2 linked regions of the Orrella dioscoreae genome follow. The protein of the gene in region 1 interacts with the protein of each later gene in a pairwise test. Links are inferred from orthologs where the notes say so. Each region holds a gene or a part of one and is shown on either strand. Other genes may lie near its edges.

Evidence for each region.
Region 2: the proteins of secB (region 1) and ODI_RS10360 interact in binary tests that used the Escherichia coli proteins (3 or more experiments, as listed by UniProt). The link is inferred for Orrella dioscoreae from one-to-one orthologs.

Annotation. Positions count from the first base shown.
Region 1 is NZ_LT907988.1:479,668-490,618, reverse strand. Bases 3,201-6,153 are described here. They hold secB (protein-export chaperone SecB), read left to right. Parts: upstream 3,201-4,391; coding sequence 4,392-4,916; downstream 4,917-6,153. Other genes in these bases: ODI_RS02295 (Bug family tripartite tricarboxylate transporter substrate binding protein), read left to right, coding at 6,006-6,153; ODI_RS02300 (NAD(P)H-dependent glycerol-3-phosphate dehydrogenase), read left to right, coding at 4,924-5,979; grxC (glutaredoxin 3), read left to right, coding at 4,061-4,318; ODI_RS02315 (rhodanese-like domain-containing protein), read left to right, coding at 3,569-3,988; gpmA (2,3-diphosphoglycerate-dependent phosphoglycerate mutase), read right to left, coding at 3,201-3,354. Also shown: ODI_RS02330 (S41 family peptidase), read right to left, coding at 1-1,022; ODI_RS02325 (murein hydrolase activator EnvC family protein), read right to left, coding at 1,097-2,599; more of gpmA, read right to left, coding at 2,602-3,200; more of ODI_RS02295, read left to right, coding at 6,154-7,004; ODI_RS02290 (tRNA (cytidine(34)-2'-O)-methyltransferase), read right to left, coding at 7,029-7,499; ODI_RS22170 (ComF family protein), read right to left, coding at 7,532-8,380; ODI_RS02280 (methyltransferase domain-containing protein), read left to right, coding at 8,461-9,372; ODI_RS02275 (short-chain fatty acid transporter), read right to left, coding at 9,413-10,831. UniProt on the Escherichia coli protein: One of the proteins required for the normal export of some preproteins out of the cell cytoplasm. It is a molecular chaperone that binds to a subset of precursor proteins, maintaining them in a translocation-competent state.
Region 2 is NZ_LT907988.1:2,211,698-2,222,448, forward strand. The notes cover bases 1,648-4,400. They hold ODI_RS10360 (response regulator transcription factor), read left to right. Parts: upstream 1,648-2,534; coding sequence 2,535-3,266; downstream 3,267-4,400. Other genes in these bases: ODI_RS10355 (ligand-gated channel protein), read right to left, coding at 1,648-2,339; ODI_RS10365 (HAMP domain-containing sensor histidine kinase), read left to right, coding at 3,272-4,400. Outside these bases: ODI_RS10350 (siderophore ABC transporter substrate-binding protein), read right to left, coding at 1-193; more of ODI_RS10355, read right to left, coding at 351-1,647; more of ODI_RS10365, read left to right, coding at 4,401-4,771; ODI_RS10370 (pyridoxamine 5'-phosphate oxidase family protein), read right to left, coding at 4,673-5,116; type II secretion system inner membrane protein GspF, read right to left, coding at 6,340-7,548; type II secretion system ATPase GspE, read right to left, coding at 7,568-9,001; type II secretion system secretin GspD, read right to left, coding at 9,012-10,751. UniProt on the Escherichia coli protein: Response regulator member of the two-component regulatory system CpxA/CpxR which responds to envelope stress response by activating expression of downstream genes including cpxP, degP, dsbA and ppiA.

The sequences.
Region 1 (10,951 bases):
ACCTGGACCGAGCCCTTGCCGAAGGTGCGGTTGCCCACGACCTTGGCACGGCCGTGGTCCTGCAGGGCGCCGGCCACGATTTCCGAGGCAGAGGCCGAGCCGACGTTGACCAGGACGACCATGGGCACGGTCTTGGCCCAGGCCGGCAGGTCCGTCAGGTAGTTGCGCTCGTTGCGGGCGAAGTCGATGGGATTGGCCATGTACTTGTGGCGCGAATCCGGCACGCGGCCGTCGGTCGAGACCACCAGCACATCAGGCGGCAGGAAGGCCGACGAGACGCCGATGGCGCTGGTCAGCAGGCCGCCCGGGTCGTTGCGCAGGTCCAGCACCAGCGCGCGCGGCGCGCCCTTGGCGCCCAGGTCGTTCAGGTGGCGGATGAGATCCGAGCCCGTCTTTTCCTGGAACTGGGCGATGCGGACGTAGCCGATGTTGTCGTCGAGCATCTTGCTGCGCACGCTGCGCACCTTGATGACGTCGCGCATGATCTTGATGGTGAGCGGCTGGGCCTGGCCCTCGCGCATGACCGTCAGGACGATGGGGGTCTTGGGCGCGCCGCGCATGAGCTTGACGGCGTCGGTCAGCGACATGCCCTTGGTGGACGTGTTGTCGATGCGCACGATGAGGTCGCCCGCCAGGATGCCGGCGCGCGCCGCCGGGGTGTCCTCGATGGGGGAGATGACCTTGACGAAGCCGTCTTCGGTGCCGACCTCGATGCCCAGGCCGCCGAACTCGCCCTGCGTGGCCGTCTGCATGTCGCGGAAGGCTTCCGCGTCCAGGTAGGCCGAGTGGGGGTCCAGGTCGGACAGCATGCCGGTGATGGCACCGTCGATCAGCGCCTTGTCGGAGACGGGTTCGACGTAGTTGTTCTTGATGGCCGCGAAGACGCTGGTGAACTGCCGCAACTCTTCGAGCGGCAGCGGCGTGCCGCGTTGGGCCACGGCGGTGATGCCCAGGCTGATCATGACGCCGGTCACGACACCGAGGCCGACCAGTCCGAAACTGCGATATTTACGAGTGCTCATGCACGTTCCCGTGTCGGTGTTGGGACTGCGCGCCAGCCGGCCGACAAACCGGCCCGGCGCATCGGCACGCGGGCTTACCGCGATATGAACTGATAAGGGTCGACGGGCGCCCCCCGGTGCCGAACTTCAAAGTATAGGCCCGAATCCACCTGCCCGCCCGTGGAACCCGCGGCGGCAACCGCTTCACCGGCACGGACGACGTCGCCCACCCGGCGCAACAGGCTCTGGTTGTAGGCATAGACGGTCAGGTATTGCTCTCCATGGTCGACGATCAGCAGATTGCCGAAACCGCGCAGCCAATCGGCATAGACCACGGTGCCGGCCGCCACGGCCTTGACCGGCGCGCCCTCGGCGGCCTTCAGCAGCACCCCGCGCCAGACGCCCCCTTCCGGACGGCTGGAACCGAAGCGCGCCATGACCTGCCCGGGCACGGGCGGTGTCAGGCCCGATTTCAGGCCCTTGAAGCCGCCGGCGGGCGGCAAGGTGGCCTGGGCGGACCCGCGTATCGGTTCCTTGACGGCTGAGACACGCTCTTCGGCCGAGGGTTCCATGGCTTTTGCCCGGGCGGCGGCCTGGGCGGCCTCGCGGGCACGGGCGGCGTCCTCGGCGGCCATGCGGGCCCGGGTGGCTTCGTCGGCCCGGCGGGCAGCCTCGGCGCGGGCAGCGGCCTCGCGCCTGGCGTCGCGTTCGGCCTGGGCGCGGCGCTCGGCCTCGGCTTTCCTGGCGGCTTCGGCGGCGGCAGCCGCCTTGCGGGCCGCTTCGGCGCGCCGGGCGGCTTCAGCCTTGCGCGCTGCCTCGGCGGCCTTGCGGGCGGCCTCGATCTGCTTTTCCAGGTCGCCGATGACCCGCGACAGGCGCTGGTTGTCCCGGTCCAGCCGGTTGGCCTCGGAACGCTGGGCCGACAACTGGCCGTCCAGCTTGGCCAGCAGGGTGGCACGGGTGCGCTGCTGGGCCACCAGGGCATCCCTCTGGGCGCCGGTGTCGGTCTCGACCTTCTGGATCTCGGCGCGGCGGGCGTCGGCGGCCTGCTGCAGGTCGGACAGGCGCTGCAATTCACGCTGCAGGCGCGCCAGCGCGTCGGCGCGGGCGCGCGAGACGTAATCCAGGTAGCCCAGGTTGCGGCCGATTTCCTGGGGGTCGTCGCCCGACAGCATGGCCGTCCAGGGCGACAGGCCGCTGGCGTACTGGGTGCGCAGCTGGGCGGCGAGCTCTTCGCGGCGCACGCCCAGTTCCTTGTTCTGCGCGACGATCGCGTCTTCCAGGCGCTCCAGCTCGCCGCCGGCCTGCTTGCGCTGGGTGGCCAGCTCATCCAGGCGGCGGTTGATGCGGGAGATCGCCGTTTCGGATTCGCGCAGCGCGTCGGCCGCTTCCTTGCGGGCCGACTCGCGTGCATCGATGTCCTTCTGCAGGGCGTCGATGCGATCGCGCAGTTCGGCCTGGCGTGTTTCCGCCTCGGACTGGCGCGCAGCCATGTCCGCGGAGACCCCCTCCTGGGCCAGGCCAGGCGGGGTTGCCACGGCCAGCAGGGCCAACGTGAAGCCGGCCGCCGCGCTAGCCGCCGCGCGCGCTTTCGTCATGATCAGCCTTGCCTGGCCTTGCCCTGGGCGGCGACGGCCGCCATGGCGGCGGCGATCTCGTCGGCGTTGCCCAGGTAGTAGTGCTTGATCGGACGCAGGTCGGCGTCCAGCTCGTACACCAGCGGCTGGCCGGTCGGGATGTTCAGGTTGACGATGTCTTCCTCGGACACGTTGTCCAGGTGCTTGATCAACGCGCGCAGGCTGTTGCCGTGGGCGGCGATCAGCACGCGGCGGCCGGCGCGGATGGCCGGGGCGATGGACTCGTTCCACAGCGGCAGCACGCGCGACACGGTGTCCTGCAGGCATTCGGTGGCCGGCAGTTGCTCGGGCGTCAGGCGGGCGTAGCGGCCGTCGAAACGCGGATGGCGCGGATCGTCCAGTTCCAGCGGGTTCGGGGCGATGGCGTAGGCGCGGCGCCAGATCAGCACCTGCTCGTCGCCGTACTGGGCGGCGGTCTCGGCCTTGTTCAGGCCCTGCAAGGCGCCGTAGTGGCGCTCGTTCAGGCGCCAGCTGTTGTGCACCGGGGTGTACATGGCATCCATGGCATCCAGCGCGATCCACAGGGTGCGGATGGCGCGCTTCAGCACCGAGGTGTAGGCCAGGTCGAACGCATAGCCCTCGCGCTTGAGCAGTTCGCCCGCCTGGCGGGCCTGCTCACGGCCGGTTTCGGTCAGGTCGACGTCGGTCCAGCCGGTGAAGCGGTTCTCGAGGTTCCACTGGCTCTCACCGTGGCGCATCAGGACAAGTTTGTACATGGCGAATGCAGGTTAAAGTTGAAGAATCCGCTCATTTTATAATCTTGCGGTTTCGGTCCGGGGTTTTGCAGCAAAGGCGCGCCTTTGCGGCGACAATCCGGGCTCCGTCGCTTCCCCCCGCGGGCCATGCGCGCGTGGTGCGCCGGGCCTCGCGGCACGAAGCCCTTTTGACCGCCCTCTTTGACACGCGTGCCTTGGCGCGCAGGACAGCAACGTGGATTTCCTTCTCCAGCAAAACAACCTTCTCATCCTCGGCGTCGCCATCCTCTCGGGCCTGATGCTCGCCTGGCCCGCGATCAACCGTGGCCGCGCCGGCGCGGCAGTGGACACCGACGCGGCCATCCGCCTCATCAACCAGAAGCAGGCCGTGCTGATCGACGTGCGCCCCGCCGAGCGTTTCCAGGCCAGCCACATCGCCCAGGCCCGCAGCGTGCCGCTGGATGAAATCGAACAGAAGGCCGCCTCGCTGCCCAAGAACAAGCCGCTGATCGTGGTCTGCGAACTGGGCCGCGACTCCGGCAAGGCCGTCGCCAAGCTCAAGGCCCAGGGCCACACCGAGGTCGTCGCGCTGGAAGGCGGCCAGCAGGCCTGGATCAAGGCCGGCCTGCCCACCACCGGCAAGAAGGCGGCCTGAGCCAGGCAGCCTGAGCCCGATCCGAGGCCGGCCTGGGTCAAGCCCAGGGCTGGCCGCAGCAAGGAGTCATCCATGAAAAAAGTCATCATGTACAGCACGGCCGTGTGCCCGTACTGCGTGCGCGCCGAAATGCTGCTCAAGCAGCGCGGCGTGGCAGAGATCGAGAAGATCCGCATCGACACCGACCCGTCACAACGGCAGGTCATGATGGAGCGCACTGGCCGGCGCACAGTGCCGCAAATCTATATCGGCGACACGCACGTCGGCGGTTTCGACGACCTGGCGGCGCTGGATCGCGCCGGCGGGCTGGAACCGCTGCTGGCAGACTGACACCTGCCCTGACGTCCACGATCCGGCGGCTTGCCCGCCACCCCCTTTACCTCCTCTCTACCCAGGAAGCCTCATGTCCGAGCAAGACCAAGCCGCCCAAGCCGGCCAGGAACCCGCCTTCAACCTGCAGCGCGTCTACCTGAAAGACCTCTCCCTGGAGATGCCCAACGCGCCGCACGTCTTCCTGGAACAGGAAGGCCCCAAGGTCGAGATCAGCATCAACGTCGGCGGCCAGCGCCTGGCCGAGACCATCTTCGAATCGACCGTCACCGTCACCGTGACGACCCGCATCGAAGACAAGGTGCTGTACCTGGTCGAGGCCACGCAGGCCGGCATCTTCGAACTGGCGAACATCCCCGCCGAGCAGCTGGATCCGCTGGTCGGCATCGTCTGCCCGACCATGCTGTATCCCTACCTGCGCGCCAACGTCGCCGACGTCATCACCCGCACCTCGCTGCCCGCGCTGCACCTGGCCGAAGTCAACTTCCAGGCCCTGTACGAACAGCGCATCGCCGAGCTGCAAGCCCAGCAGCAAGGCCAGGCGACCAACGGCGCCGACAGCGGCATCATCCTGCCGCCGGGCGCCACGCGCCAGTAAGCGCGCGATGCCTGCCCCCGCCGCCATCCAGCCCCAGCAAGGCCGCCTGCGCGTGGCCGTGCTGGGCGCGGGGGCCTGGGGCACCGCCCTGGCCGCCGCCGCCGCAAGACTGCATCCCACCCTGCTGTGGGCCCGCGACGCGGCCCAGGCCGCGGCCATTTCAAGCGCCCACGAAAACATCCGATATCTCCCTGGCGTGCGCCTGCCCGCAACGCTGGGCTGCACCGACAGCATGGACGCCGTCTATGCGCACCTGCGCGACGGCGACCAGGCATTGATCATCCTTGGCGTGCCGGTGGCCGGCCTGCAGGCCGCCTGTGCGGGCCTGGCGCTGGGCCTGCCCGCGCATGGCCTGGGCCACGCCGCCGTCGCCTGGACCTGCAAGGGTTTCGAGGCCGACACCGGCCGCCTGCCGCACGAAGTGGTGGCGCAGGCGCTGGCCGCCGTGCCCGCGCTGGGCACAGGCGTGCTGTCCGGCCCGTCCTTCGCGCGCGAGGTCGCGCAGGGGCTGCCCGTGGCGCTGACCATCGCCAGCCCCAGCGCCGACGTGCGCGAGCTGGCCATGGCCGGCCTGCATGGCGGCAACGTCCGCGTCTATGCCAGCCAGGACGTGGTGGGCGTGGAGGTGGGCGGCGCGGTGAAGAACGTCATCGCCATCGCCTGCGGCATTGCCGACGGCCTGGACATGGGCGCCAACGCGCGCGCCGCGCTGGTCACGCGCGGCCTGGCCGAGATGACCCGGCTGGGCGTGGCGCTGGGCGCGCAAGCCGAGACCTTCGCCGGCCTGACCGGCCTGGGCGACCTGGTGCTGACCACCACCGGCGACCTGTCGCGCAACCGCCGCGCGGGGCTCGAAATCGGCCGTGGCCGGCCGCTGGCCGACATCCTGGCGGGCGGCATGACCGCCGAAGGCGTGCGCTGCGCGCGCGCCACGCTGCAGCGCGCCCGCGCGCTGGGCGTCGACATGCCCATCACCGAGGCCGTCAGCCGCGTGCTGTTCGAGAACCTGGCGCCGCGCGACGCCGTGCAATTGCTGCTGGGCCGCGAGGCCGGCTTCGAATAACGCATAACAACACCCGGAGACCCGCGATGGTGCCTGGCAATGTCTTCACCGCCCGACTGCGCCAGTTCGGTGCGGCCCTGACCGCTGCCTGCGCGCTGCTGGCCGGTGCGCCTGCCCAGGCCGACTGGCCCGAGAAGCCGGTGCGCATCATCGTGCCGTATCCGGCGGGCTCCTCGCCCGACACGCTGGCGCGCGCCATTGCCGGGCCGCTGTCCGACGCGCTGGCCCAGCCCGTCATCGTGGAAAACAAGCCCGGGGCGGGCGGCAACATCGGCACGCGCAGCGTGGCACATGCCAAGCCCGACGGCCATACCCTGCTCTACACGATCAACGGCCCGCTGGTGACCGCGCCCACGCTGTATCCGCGCACGCTGGGCTACGACCCCGGCGCGGATCTCGCGCCCATCTCGCTCATCGGCACCAGCCCGAACGTGCTGGTGGTGGCCAAGAACCTGAACATCAAGTCGGTCGAGGAACTGGTGGACCTGGCGCGCCGCCGCCCGGGCGCCATGAACTATGGCTCGGTCGGCCCGGGCAGCTCGGCCCACCTGGCCATGGAAATGTTCAAGCATGACGCCGGCATCGACCTGCTGCAGGTGCCCTACTCCGGCTTCCCGCAGGTCATCACGGCCATCCTGGCGGGTGACGTGCAGGCGGGCTTCATGGTGCCTGCCATCGCCATGCCGCAAGTGCGCGACGGCCGCGCCCGCGCCCTGGCCGTGACCAGCCTGCAGGCGGACCCGGCGCTGCCTGGCGTGCCGCCCATGTCCGAGGCGGGCTACAAGGACTTCGAATCGATTTCCTGGAATGCCATGCTGGCGCCGGCGGGCACGCCCACGCCCGTCATCGAGCGCTTGAACCGCGAACTGGCGCGCATCCTGGAGCGCCCGCAAGTGCGCGAGCAATTCGCGCAGCAGTTCTTCACCGCCAGGTCTTCCACGCCCGAAGCGCTGTCGCACCGGATCCGGGATGAAAAGGCGCGCTGGGACGCCGTGATCACGCGCCTGGGCCTCTCGCTGGACTGAGCGCGCCGCGCAGCGTGGCGGCGCTCAGCCGCCGTGCGCGTAGCCGTGCTGGCGCCAGGCCTCGAAGACCGCCACCGCCACCGCATTCGACAGATTCAGGCTGCGCTGCCCCGCGCGCATCGGCAGTCGCACGCGCTGTCCGGGGGCGAAGCGCTCATGGTCCGCATCGGACAGGCCGGCCGTCTCGCAACCGAACACGAACACATCGCCCGGCTGGAACGCCACGTCCGGCAGCAGGCGCGTGGCCCGCGTGGTCAGGGCGAAGCAGCGCTCGGGCGGCGCGCCCGCGGCGGCCAGGGCCGCCTCCAGGCTGTCGTGCACCTGCATGGGCTGCCACTCGTGATAATCCAGGCCGGCGCGCCGCAAGCGCGCATCATCCAGTTCGAAGCCCAGCGGCCGCACCAGGTGCAATTGCGCCCCCGTGTTGGCGCACAGGCGGATGACGTTGCCCGTGTTGGGCGGGATTTCGGGATGGACGAGGATGACGTGGAACATGATCGCGGCATTGTACGAGCAGCGATTTTTTATCACCGGCCCGCCCCAAGCCAAAAAACGGCCCCCTCGGGTGGGATGACGCCGGCGGCCGCGCCGGCCCCGTCAACCGGCATCTCGCTCCACGCCCGGGCGGCCACCAGCACCACCACCTCGGCGGCACCGGCACGCACCAACGCACGGGCCGCCGAATCCGCCGTGCTGCCGGTGGTCATCACGTCGTCGACCAGCACCACGCGCGCGCCATCGATGCGTACCGGACAGGCGTAGGCGCCCAGCACCGCAAGCCGCCTGGCCTCACGGCCCAGGCGGCTTTGCTTGCGGCCATCGCGCACCCGCGCCAGCCACTCGCCCCGGCAGGACCACCCCAGTTCGGCGGACACCGCACGCGCCAGTTCCGCCGCGGGATTGAAGCCCCGCCGCTGCAGCGACGCCCGGCTGGCGGGCACGGGCACCAGCACGCGTGAGGCGTCCTGGCACAGGCCCGCCTCGCGCGCGGCCTGGCTCATCAGGGCCGCCACGGCCCGCAACCGCGACAGGCGCAGGCGGTTCTTCAGGTCCAGCACCAGCAGGTCGGCGGGCGGGCGGTAGTCGAACGCCGCCACCGCCTGCACGAACGCCGCGTGGCGCAAGGGGCAGCCACACCCGCGCCCGGCCGTATCCATCGCCGGCATGGCGCAGCGCAGGCAACGCCGGGGCGTGGCCGCCTGCCACGCCAGGCGCAGGTCGTCGGCGCAGCCCCGGCACAGGCGGGCGCCGCGCGCGGCGCCGCCGCACAAGGGGCAGTCGGTCGACAGCCGCGCCACGATCCGGTGCCACGCATCGGCCAGCCGGCGCGAACCCGGGCTAGGGGTATTCAGGGCCGCTGCCGGGGGATGGTCCATAATGTTTGCCTCTTTGGAAGTGTCCACGAGACGCATCCCAGCATGTTTACGCGGCGCGTGGCGCCGCAGGCCAGAGCAATATGTCCTCCCCCGCCCCCCTTCCCTTGCGCACCGACGACGTCCGGCGCCAGTTCACCCGCCGTGGCGAGCTGGCCGAGGCGCGCTTCTTCTACGACGAGATCGCCACGCGCATGGACGAACGGCTGGGCTACATCCGGCTGGCGCCGCAGGCGCTGCTGGACGCCGGCTGCGGCACGGGCGCGAACCTGCCCACGCTGCGCGCGCGCTATCCGCAGGCGGGCTATACCGGCCAGGACCACTGTGCACCGCTGCTGGACATCGCCCGGCGCAAGCACACCGCCAGCGGCCCGCTGGGCTGGCTGAAGCAGCTGGGCAAGCGCCAGCCGTCCGTGCAGTTCGTGCAGGCGGACCTGGCCAGGACCGAACTGCCCGCCGAGAGCCTGGACCTCGTGTGGTCCAACCTGGCGCTGCACTGGCACCCCGAACCGCATGCCGTGCTGGCCGAATGGCGGCGCGTGCTGCGCGTGGACGGCCTGGCGATGTTCTCGTGGCTGGGCCCGGGCACGCTGAAGGAACTGCGCCAGGCGCTGGCCGACGCGAAGCTGGCCACGGCCACGCCCGCCTTCGTCGACATGCATGATTTCGGCGACCTGCTGGTGGAAAGCGGCTTCGCCGACCCGGTGATGGACCAGGAAACGATCACGCTGACCTATCGCGACCCGGTGAAGCTGCTGGCCGACGTGCGAGCGCTGGGCGGCAACCCTGCCGCGGCGCGGCGCGCGGGCCTGGCCTCGCGGACATGGCGCCAGCGGCTGCTGGATGCGCTCGACGCGCAGCGCAACGCCGACGGGCTCATCGCGCTGTCGATGGAAGTGTCTTACGGCCACGCGTGGCGGGCCGCGACGCGGCGCAGCGCGCCCAACGAGACGATGCTGTCGGTCAGCGCGATCGGACGCAAGGCGCGCGACTGAGGGCCCGGCCGACAGGCCGGGCTTGCCGCGCATTCGGCAACTAGGGCTGCATCGGCGGGATATAGGCCAGCGTCTGGCCCAGCGCCCACAGCAGGATCAGCACCAGCGGGATGTGCACCAGCAACTGCACGAAGGTGAAGCCGATCAGGTCGCGCGCCTTCAGGCCCAGCACGCCCAACAGGGGCAGCATGTAGAACGGATTGATCAGGTTGGGCAGCGCCTCGGCGGCGTTATAGATCTGCACCGCCCAGCCCAGGTGGTATTCCAGCTGGTTGGCGACCTGCATGACGTACGGCGCCTCGATGATCCACTTGCCGCCGCCCGACGGGATGAAAAAGCCCAGCACGGCCGAGTACACGCCCATCAGCACGGCATAGGTGTCGTGCGACGCGATGCGCATGAAGAACTCGGAGATGTAGTGCGCGATCGTCTCGCCGCCGCTGCCGTCGACCTGCGTCATGATGGCCGCGATGGAGCCGTACAACGGGAACTGGATCAGCACGCCCGTGGTGGTGGGCACCGCGCGCGCCACCGCATCCAGGAAGCTGCGCGGGCGCCAGTGCAGCAGTGCACCCGCCATGATGAAGAGCAGGTTGTAGGTGTTCAGGCCCGAGATCGCCTGGATGGCGGGCTTGGCCATGAACTCCTGGATCAGCCAGCCGGCGGCCAGCGCCACCAGCACCAGGATCAGGAAGGGGCTGTGCTCCAGCCACTCGCCGGGACGCGTGGGCTTGCTGACCTTGGGCGCCTCCAGCACCGGATCCACGCCGCAGGCCTTGGCGTCGCGCGCGCTGGCAGCGCTGGGCGCGGTCACGTAGGCAATGATGAGCGAGACCACCATGATCGCCAGCAGCATCGCGCCCGATTGCCACAGGAAGATGGTTTCCGTGAAGGGAATGACGCCCGTGATCGCCAGGATCGAGGGCGGCAGGCTGCCAGGGTTCGCCTGCAGTTGCGCGGCCGACGAGGACAGGCCCAGCGCCCACACGGCGCCCAGGCCCAGATAGGCGGCGGCGCCGGCGGCGCGATAGTCCATCTTCAGGTCTTCGCGGCGCGCCATGGCACGCACGAGCAGCCCGCCGAACACCAGGCTCAGGCCCCAGTTCAGCAAGGACGCGACCATGGAAATGATGGCGACCCAGGCCACGGCCGAGCGGCCGTTCTTCGGCAGCATCGCCAACCGGTGGATCAGCCTGGAAGCCGGACCTGAGGTGGCCACGACATAACCGCCGATCACCACGAACGCCATCTGCATGGTGAAGGGGATCAGGCTCCAGAAGCCGTCGCCGAAGGCCTTGGCGGTGGAAGCGGGGGTGGCGCCGATGGCCAGCGCAGCCAGCGTCACGATGAGGACGCCGACGGTGGCGAAGACCCAGGAGTCGGGGAACCAGCGTTCCGCCCAGGCGGCGCAACGCATGGCGAAACGTGCCGAGCGACTTTCTTCTAGGGGTGCTGCCATGATTCAACCTCTATAGCGTGTGTACGGGGAAACGACGATCAAACGACAAAACGCGGCGGCGCCACGGTGTATCGCCGTGGCGCCGCCGCGCGGAAAAAGGGTTCAGGGTAGGGGCAGCCG
Region 2 (10,751 bases), 1.7 Mb from region 1 along the record:
CCAGGGCATTCAGCGTGTCCAGCGAGGCCACGTCCATGGAGATGACCTTGGCGGGCGGCGACGCGACGGCGGTGGTGCCGCGGGCGTGCTTGACCTGCTGGGTGTCGGCATGGGCGAAGGTTGCGCACAGGCTCAGGGCGAGCGTGGCCGCGCCGCGCGTCCAGCGCCGGACGGAAAGGGAAGGGGTGGACATTGGGATGGAACTCCTTGTGCTGCGGAGGAAACGTAACGGTCGTGCCAGGCGAAGCATGTGCGGCGGATGGACAATCCTGATGACAAGACGCGCATCACATCATGGGTGGCGCCACCCGCGCAAGACGAGCGGCGCCGAACTGTTTCAAATCGATGAATCAGAACTTCACGCCCAGACCGAGCCAATAGCGGCGTCCGTCTTCCACATAGCCGTAATCGTCGTTGGTGACCGTCTTGTCGAAAAGGTTGTAGATGCCGGCATAGGCCGTCACGCGTTCGGTCATGGCGTAGGATGCGCCCAGATCGAAGAACGTGTAGGAAGGCGCCACGATGGTGCTCGAAGATGCCTGGGTGATGGGCTGGCTCTCACGGCCGCGATAGGTGACGCGTGCCCAGGTCTGCAGTCCTTCCGTGGCTTGCCAGTTCAGCGAGGTGGTAAAGATGTGGCGGGGCAATTGGTTCAAAGGCTGACCTTTGTACTGGCCGGACTTCTGCTCCGACTTCGTATAGGTATAGCTGCTCTTCACCGACCAGGCGGCCGACAGATCCCAGCCCAGGCTGGCTTCCACGCCGCGCGAGATCGCGTCATCGACGTTTTCGTAGGTGGTGGGGTCGCGCCCGAATTGGTTGGGACCATCCGTGCATTGCGTCGCCGGGCAAGTCACGCGGGTGATCTTGTCCTTGAAGTCGTTGTTGAATAGCGTCAGGCCGGCATTCAAGCCCGCGCCGTCGTCATAGTTCAGGCCGATCTCTTGCGTGACCGACTTTTCGGGCTTCAGGTCGGGGTTGCCGTACATGTTGCCACCGCGACTCACCTGGCCCCAGCCCGCGACGGTCTGGCGCAGGTTGGGGGCGCGGAAGCCGGTGGAGACGCCGCCTTTCAGCGTCCAGCGGTCGGCGAGGTGCCACACGCCATACACGCGGGGGCTGTAGTGGGTGCCGAAATTCTCGTCGTCATCCATGCGCAAGCCCGCCGTCAGTGCGAAGCTGTCGGTCATCTGCCACTCGTTCTCGGCGAAGAGCGCCCATTGGTAGCGTTCGACGTTGGTGATGCCGGTGCGCAACTGGTTGCCGGTCTGATCATCCAGCTTCTGCTCCAGATAGTTGGCGCCGACGGTCAGCATATGGTCGCCCAGAGGCAGCGACCAACTCGATTGCGCCTCGAAGTTCTTGATCTTCATCTGGCGCGAGCGGTTGTCGAAGGTCTCGTGTTGCACGTAGCTGTCCGAGACTGCCTTGCCCCAGCGGCCTGTGTGCGAGAGCGAGTACTTTTCCTCGCGGTAGTCGTTCAGCGACAGCGCGCCAGTGGCCTCGAGGGTCTTGCCAGGCGTTTCTTCCCGCTTCTGGCGTCCGGTGGTGGCCTGCAGGACGATGTCGTGGTCGCGCGTCGGCGTCAGTGCGAGCTTGGCGGTGGCGCTGGTTGCGCGGCGGTCACGGAAGCCACCGATGATGCGGTCTTCGTCGCGCTGGGTGTATTGGCCGTAGACCTGCAGTCCCAGCAGGTCGGTCTTGATAGGGCCGCCCAGGTAGAAGTTGCCCTGGTAGATATCGCCCGACCGATTGTTCTCCTGGATCGTCACATCGGTGCGGATTTCACCCGACCACTCGGTGGGGACCTTGCGCGTGATGATGTTGATGACGCCACCCATGGCATCGGAGCCATACAGCGAGGACATCGGGCCGCGGACGACCTCGATGCGCTCGATGGCCGACAGGGGAGGGGTCCAGCCGCCTTCGACGCCAGCGCCGTCGGAGTTGGTGCGCGTCTCACGAGAGTTCTGGCGCTTGCCGTCGATCAGGATCAAGGTGTATTGCGAGCCCATGCCGCGCAGCAGGATTTCCTGGCGATCGCCACCGCCATCCACGATCACGCCCGGCACATCGGCCAGTGCGTCGTGCACATCGCGATAGAATTTCTTGTCGAGATCATCGCGGGTGATGACGCTGATGGAGGCGGGCGCATCCTGGATGGCCTGCGCGTGCCCGGAGGCGGTCACGACCACATTGTCCAGCGTCTGCACGGCGACAGCTTGCGACTGTGCCAGCGCGCTGGAGAAAGCGCTGCCAGTGCCAAGCAGGCACAGTGCCGCGGCAAGCCTGGTGCGCCGCGGGACGCGAGAAATGTGATGTGTTGCCTGGGGCTGCATGATTCGAGCTTCTCCGTACTGTCGAGGCTGTGCTGGCACCGTCTGCCAAAGCCGTTTCTGAATATGAATGAAAACAATTCTCATATTAGAATTGCCCCAAAATGCCTCAGCAACACCTCTTGCCCATACTTTGATGTTCTTTGCATTTCTTGACTCTGGCGCTGCCTTGCACGCCGCGCGTGGAGGATGGCCCGCATGACTCCCTTTCCTCCCTCCGCCGACGAGAAGCGGCGTGTGCTGCTCGTGGATGACGACGTCGAGTTGGCGCAGATGCTGTGCGAGTACCTCGAACCCGACAACTACGTGGTGTCGCTGGCCCACACGGGCGCCCGGGCACGCGAACTGCTTGCCCAGCAGGACTTCGACATCGCCTTGCTGGACCTGATGCTGCCCGACGCCAATGGCCTGGATCTATTACGCCGCTACCGTGGCGCGTCCCACAAACCCGTGATCATGTTCACGGCCCACGGGTCGGAAACCGACAGGGTGCTGGGGCTGGAGCTGGGCGCCGACGATTACCTGGCCAAGCCTTTCAGTCCGCGTGAACTGAAGGCGCGTATCCACGCCGTGCTGCGCCGTTTCAGCGTGGCGGACAGCCAGGCGCGGCAGCCAGGCCTGCTGACGGCCGGCGCCCTGTCGATGGATCCGGCCAGCGGCCGCACGCGCCTGGGCGAGACCGCGGTGGAGCTCACCGGCGCCGAGCAGCGCATCCTGGAACTGCTCCTGCGCTCGCTGGGGCAGATCGTCTCGCGCGAGCGCATCGGGCTTTACGCACTGGGCCGCGCGCCCGGGCCGTATGACCGCAGCGTCGAGACCCACATCAGCAGCCTGCGCAAGAAACTCGACTTGACGGCCGACGATGCGCCGCTGACCTTGCGCAACGTGCGCGGGCAGGGCTACGTGCTGGCCTGCCCCTCGGTGCCCTGAGCGCCATGTTCTGGCGCAGCTTCCTGGCGTTCTGGTTGGGCATGGCCGCGATCGTGGCGGTGGGCGTCGCGCTGACGGCGTCCGTTGCCTGGCAGCGCGTCACCTCGCTGGACCGCCTGAGTCCGGCCAACCTGATGCAGGACGCCAGCCAGCTGGCGCGCCTTGAAGGGGAGACCGGCTTGCGGCGCTGGGTCCAGGCCATGGACCGCCGCTATTCCGCCTTGCGCATCTACCTGGTGGGCGAGAACGGCCAGGACCTGCTGGGCCGGGAGATTCCCTTGCGCGTGCGTGACCTGCTGGACAGCACGCCGGAAAGCTATGCCAGCGATGCGCTGCGCGGCATGGCCTATTACGCCGCGCCTTCCAGCCCCGATGCCGTGCGCCTGTCGTGGTGGGAGCCGCAATCCGTGGTGCTGCCGTCGGGTGAGTCGTTGCGCGTGGTGTTCCAGCCCTACGATGCCTCGCAATGGGATGCCCTGGGCGCCTGGCAGGTGCTGGTGGCGCTCATCGCCATTGCGCTGGTCGTGACGGCGCCCTTGTGCTGGCTGCTGGCGCGGGCCGTGAACAAGCCGGTGCAAGGCATCCAGCACGCCGCGCGCCTGCTTGCCGTGGGCAGGCTCGATGCCCGGACGCCCGCCGCCTTGAGCGGCCGGGGCGACGCGCTGGGCCAACTGTCGCGCGATTTCGACGCCATGGCCGAGCGCATGCAGGATTTCGTGCAGGCCCACGAGGCCTTGCTGCGCAACGTGGCGCATGAACTGCGTTCGCCGCTTGCGCGCCTGCAGTTGTCGGTGGAGCTGGCGCGGCGCAAGGACGGCACGCTGGACCTGCAGCTGGACCGGATCGCGCGCGAAGGCGAACGGCTGGACGAGCTGGTGGGCAACACCTTGCGCCTGGCCCGCCTGGGCGGCATGACGCTGCCGGCCGATGCCGTGGACCTCTCCGAGATCGTCGACCAGGTCGTGGAAAACGGCCGCTTCGAGGCCTCTGCGCGGGGCGTGCGGATTGCCTGGCATGTGGCGAACGCGGTGCCGATGCGCGGCGATCACGCCAGCCTGGAAAGCGCCGTCGAGAACATCCTGCGCAATGCCATCCGGCACAGCCGGCAGGACGGCCTGGTGCAGGTGTCCCTGTCGGCCGACGCCGACCGTGCGCGGGTGGAAATCCTGGATGCGGGCCCGGGCGTGCCCGAGGCGGAACTGGCACGCATCTTCCAGCCGTTCTACCGGGTGCGCAGCGCGGTGCCGACGGGCGGCGGCGCAGGCCTGGGCCTGAGCATCGTGCAGGCCTGCGCACGCGCGCATGGCGGCGAGGTGCTTGCCGCCAATGCCGGCGGCCAGGATGGCCAGGGCGGGCTGCGGGTCAGCCTGGTGCTGCCGCGCCGCCTGGCACGTGAGGGCGGGGCGTCAGGCCGCGACGGCTTCGCGGCGCCACACCAGTTTGCCGCCGAAGCCGAGCAACCGGTTGTCGGTCAGCTTCAGATGGTTCAGCGCGATGCGCCATAGCGGCGCCGCCATCGCGATGGCCGAGGGGAAGCGGCAATAGAAGGCGCGCTGGGCGCTTTCGAGTTCTTCCATGGGGATGAGCCGGGCCGTGCCCGAGAACTGCACACCCAGGATGTCATCGACGGACAGCGCCTGCCCGGCAATGCAGCCCGCCACGCTGGGATTCAGCGGCAAGGTGCCGCCATGCCAGGTGTCGTGCGCGGCCTGGATGATGAGGCTGGTGTCGGCGTCGTCGTAAAGATAGAAACCGTTGGCGGCCCAGGGCTTGCCGGCCCAGCAGGTGGCCAGGGAAAGCACATGGTTGTCCTCCAGGAAGCTGGCGATGCGGGCGTCGAGTGTCTGCATTGAGAGTCCTTGGGCCGCGGCAGGCGGCGGAGGAGAGAAGCGCGCTTGCGGCGCCTCGGGGTTGGCACGGCCTGACCGGCCCGGCATGGCGTTTAAGGGGGGGCGCCAAACCGGACCGGGGGCCGTTGACGGAACAATAAGGGAGGGGGAGGTAGGGGGTATTGACGCAGGTCAATGGGGGGGAATTTGCCAGGTTTGGGGGTGTGTGCTGCTAGGTCGACGGTCATGCGCCGCTGGGTTGATGGCTTGTGTTGTGCGCCGCTGGGTTGACGGCTTGTGCACCGCTAGGTTGACGGCCGCCGAGGGTGGTCGTGCCGTCGGGCGCCTGCCGCGTGGTGGGGCGCCCACAGCGCCCCGCCCCCCGCAGAAGGCGCCCGCCGTCCCGCCCACCCTCGACGTCCTGCGGTTGAGTGGTGTGTACCGGAGTCAGCCGCCGGAGTCCTGCTCGCATTCTTGCCTGCCGCTCGCTGCCTGCCCGAAGATCTTGGCTTGCCGCTGACCAATGGGCGCCCACAGCGCCCATTGGTCAGCATTCGCGAAAGAAAAAGGGGCAGCTTTTGAGAGAGGGGGGAAGGGGAGTGGAGGTGGGTGGCATCGCGCTTCGGGCGGGGGCCCCCGTGAGGCTGCGTTGTCTGCTTGGAGGCGTTGTTCCGTCAGCGTGACTGAATGGCGGGAGTCTTGCGCGGGCAGAGGCACCGAGACGCATGATGAGCCAGGCGGCTTCGGCAAATTGGTGGCGGTGGTGGAGCAGCCTCCCCAAGCAGGCAACACGGCCAAGCGGCGCCCGTAGCCCGAAGCGCGCTGCCTCCCCCCTCCACCTCTCGCCCCCACTCTCCCAAAAGCTGCCCTATTGCTTTCCCGAATGCTGACCGGAGGGCGCTGTGGGCGCCCTCCGGCCAGCGGCAAGCCAAGATCTTCGGGCAGGCAGCGAGCAGAAGGCAAGAATGCGAGCAGGACCAAGGTGGCTACCCAAGGTCCAGAACACAACATTGCAGGACGTCGAGGGTGGGCGGGACGGCGGGCGCCTTCTGCGGGGGGCGGGGCGCTGTGGGCGCCCCACCACGCGGCAGGCGACCGACGGCACGACCACCCTCGGCGGCCGTCAACGAAGCGGTGCGCAAGCCGTCAACCTAGCAGTGCACAACACAAGCCATCAACCCAGCGGCGCATGACAACCCAAGCCAACGCCCCCGAATCCAATCAAGCCCCCTCCAGCAGCGTCTCTACTTGATCATCTGGTTCATCTCGATGATCGGCATCATCACCGCCAGCACGATCACCAGCACGACTCCGCCCATGATCAGGATCATCAGCGGCTCCAGCATCGCCGTCATCGCCATCGCCCGTCGCTCCAGGTCGCGCGACAAGGTTCCCGCCGCGCGCTCCAGCATCGGCGGCATGTCCCCGGTCCGTTCGCCGCTGGCGATCAGGTGGACCAGCAGGGGCGGAAAGACCTGCTGGGTTTGCAGCGAGGCGGCCAGTGCCGCGCCCTCGCGTACGCGGCTGGTGGCGTCGGTCACGGCGGCGCGCAGGCGCACGTTCGTCAGCGTGTCGCGCGCCGCGTCCAGTGCCCGCAGCAGCGACACGCCGCTGCCGCCCAGGATCGCCAGCGTCGACGCGAAGCGCGCCGCGTTCACGCCCAGTTCGAAGCGGCCGAACACCGGCAGCTTCAGCAGCTTGGCGTGCCACGCCAGCCGCGCCGCCGGCGCGCGCAGGCGCAGCCGCCACAGCGTCACGGCCAGGGCCAGCGCCACCGCTGCGATCACGCCCCAGTCGCGCACCAGGCTGCTGGCGCCCATCATCATGCGGGTCAGCAGCGGCAATTGCTGCTTGGTGTGGGCGAAGGCGCCCACCACCTGCGGCACCACGTAGCCCAGCAGGAAGAACACGATGCAGACGGACACCACCGCCACGATGGCGGGATAGATGAAGGCCGTCATCACCTTGCCGCGCAAGGCGTTGCGTTCCTCGATGTAGTCGGCCAGCTTCTCCATCACGCGGGCGAGGTCGCCGGATTCCTCGCCGGCCGCCACCAGCGCCCGATAGATCTCGGGGAAGTCGCGCGGGCGGGCGCCCAGCGCGTCCTGCAGGCGGTGGCCGGCGCGCACGTCCGCGCGGACGGCCGCCAGGGCGTGGGCCACGTGGCGTTTTTCCGACTGGTCCAGCGTCGCCGAGAGCGCCGCGTCCAGCGACAGGCCGGCGGCCAGCAGGCCCGACAGCTGGCGCGTCAGCCAGCCCAGGTCCGCGTCGGACAGCGTCGGTCCGAAGCGGCCCTGCACGCCCGCGCGGGTGCGGCCGGCTTCCTTGACCGACAGCGGCACCAGGCCGCGGCCGCGCAGGACGCCGCGCGCGCCGCGGTCGGAATCGGCGTCGACGAGACCGCGTTCGCGCTTGCCCGCGGCATCGACGGCTTCGTAATGAAAGGACGGCATGGCGGTCTCCTGTCCGGGCTCAGGCGTCGCGCGTGGCGCGGATGACTTCCTCTTGCGAGGTCAGGCCTTCGCGCACCCAGCGTTCGCCGTCTTCGCGCAGCGTGCGCATCCCGTTGGCGCGCGCGGCTTCGCGCAGCGCGGGTTCGCCCGCGTCGGCGTGGATGAGCCCGCGCAGGTTTTCGTCGATGACGAAGAGTTCGTGGATACCCGTGCGGCCTGAATAGCCGGTGTGATTGCAGCGTTCGCAGCCCACGGCGCGCCAGGCCGGCGAGCCGTCGGGCGTGGCGGTGGTCTCGCGGCAATGCGGGCAGAGCTTGCGCACCAGGCGCTGGGCCAGCACGCCGAGCAGCGAGGACGACAGCAGGAAGGGCTCGACACCCATGTCAGTCAGGCGCGTCAGCGCCGAGACCGAATCGTTGGTGTGCAGCGTGGCCAGCACCAGGTGGCCCGTCAGCGACGCCTGCACGGCGATCTGTGCGGTTTCCAGGTCGCGGATCTCGCCGATCATGATGACGTCCGGGTCCTGGCGCAGGATGGCGCGCAGGGCCAGGGCGAAAGACATGTCGATGCGCGAGTTGACCTGGGTCTGGCCGATGCCGGGCAGGTCGTATTCGATCGGATCCTCGACCGTCAGGATGTTGCTGGTGGTGGCATCCAGCCGCGCCAGCGAGGCATAGAGGGTGGTGGTCTTGCCGCTGCCTGTCGGGCCGGTCACCAGCACGATGCCGTGGGGCTGGCGCACCAGCCGGTCCAGCTGGCCCAGGATGTCCGGCGCCATGCCCAGCCTTTCCAGTTGCAGGCGGCCGGCTTCCTTGTCCAGCAGGCGCAGCACGGCGCGTTCGCCGTGGCCCGTGGGCAGGGTCGACACCCGCACGTCGATGGGGCGGCCGCCCACGCGCAGGGCAATGCGGCCGTCCTGGGGCAGGCGCTTCTCGGCGATGTCCAGGTTGGCCATGATCTTGATGCGGGAGATCAATGCATTGTGCAGCGCGCGGCGCGGACTGACCACGTCGCGCAGCGTGCCGTCGACGCGGTAGCGCACCACCGAGTGCGTCTCGAAGGCCTCGATGTGGATATCGCTGGCGCCGTCGCGCGCGGCTTGCGTGAAGAGCGCGTTGATCATGCGGATGATGGGCGCGTCGTCCTGTGCGTCCAGCAGGTCGGTCACGTCTGGCATGTCCTGCAGCAGGCGGTCCAGGTCGATCTCGTTCTGGGCCGTGTCCATGACGGTGGCGGCATCGCCGTTGCCGGCATAGGCCGCTGCCAGCAGCGTTTCCAGCTCTTCGTCGGGCGCTTCGCGCACCTGTGCCTGCGGATTGCAGCGCATGGCCTCGGCGCGCGCCCATTTGGGTGTGCGCGGGCTGAAGGTCAGCCAGACGCCGTCCGGCCGCACCGAAAGCAGCGCGCGTTGCGCGCGCGCCCAGGCATAGGGCAGCGAGTTCGAGGCCTGCATCCCTGTCTCCTTACAGCGGCTGGGCGTTGTAGCCCAGGCCGCGCAGCAGCGCCTGGGCTGCCTGCACGGATTCGTTGTTGGCCACGCGGGTGCGCACCAGCGTGCCTGTCCCGCCCGGAGCCACCTGCGTATAGGCGTTCAGGCCGGTGGCGCGGATGCGCTTGACGATGCGCTGCGCCTCGTCGGGGGTGGCGGCGTTGGCCACTTCCAGCACGCGCGCGGGGCCGTCCTGCGGCACGTCCTCGGCCGCCGTGCTGGCGATGCGGGGCGGGCCGCCGACGGGCGCGGCGGGCACGGGCGGCTGCACCGGCGCGGCATGGCGCTCGACGGTTTCCGCCGTGGCGGGCGGCGTGCCGTGGCGCAGCGTGTCGTCGACGTTCCCGGGGCGCAGGTCCAGCGACACGGGCTGGCCCTTGTCGTCCAGCGCGGGCAGTTGCGGCGTATCCGTGTCGGGCAGCGCGAAGTGGCTTTCCGGGCGTGCGTTGTCCTGCAGGCGGCGCATGTAGTCGTAGCGATCCAGCGAGACGCGGCTGCTGTCCTGGGCGGAGCGCACGATGTGCGGGCGCAGGAAGATCATCAGGTTGGTCTTCGAGCGCTGGCGGCGGTCGTAGCGGAACAGCGAGCCGATGAGCGGCAGGTCGCCCAGCAGGGGCACCGATTGCGTGCTGTCGCTGCTGGTGTCTTCCAGCAGGCCGCCCAGCACGATGATCTGGCCGTTGTCGACCAGCACGCTGGTTTCCAGCGCGCGCTTGCGCGTGATGATGCCGGCGGTCGACTGCACGGCCTCGTCGATGCTGCTCACTTCCTGGTAGAGATCGAGCTTGACGGTGCCGCCTTCGGAAATCTGCGGACGCAGGCGCAGCGTCAGGCCGACGTCTTCGCGTTCGATGGTCTGGAAGGGATTGCCCGCGCCGTCGCCCGAGTTGGTGACGTAGGAGCCCGTGACGAAGGGCACGGTGCGGCCGACGATGATGCTGGCCTGTTCGTTGTCCAGCGTCAGCAGGTTGGGCGTGGAGAGGATGTTCGTGCCCGAGACGCGCTGCAGCGCGGTGGCCAGCACGCCCAGGTTGACGATCTGCTGGCCCAGCACGTTGACCGTGCCGCGCACCACGCCCAGGCTCAGGCCGGCGCCCAGCGCGTCGATGGTCGTGCCGGCGTTGGGGTTGAGGCCGGTGCCGCCGAAGTTCGCGCCGCCGATGAAGGAGGTGCCATTGCCGTCCAGGCCGCCGCCGCCCGTCATCCACTGGATGCCGAATTCCGCCGCGTTCTCGCTGGAAATTTCCACGATCAGGGTTTCGACCAGCACCTGCGCGCGGCGCTGGTCGAGCTGGTCGATGACTTCGCGCAGGCTGCGATAGAGCGGTTCGGGCGCGGAGATGATGAGCGTGTTGGTGGTGGGGTCGGCCTGCACGGTGGCGCCGCCGGCGGAGAAAGCCACCGACTGGGTGGTGTTGCCGCCGCCCAGCTGGCCGCTGCCGCCCATGGCGCCGCTGGTGTTGCTGTCGCCGAAAGCGCCGCCCATGCCATTGCGTGCGGTGGAGGCGTTGTTCGTGCCGGTGTTGCGGTTGCTGCTGCCGAAAGCGCCGCCCGCGCTGCCGCCGCCGCTGCTCAGGCTGGACTCGCCGCCGGTCGGGTTGCCGCTCTGGCCCGTCAGCGTGCCGCGCAGCACTTCGGCCAGCTTCACCGCCTGGGCGTTGCGCAGATAGACCACGTGCAGGTTGCCGGGGCGCGTGTTGGGGCTGTCCATGCG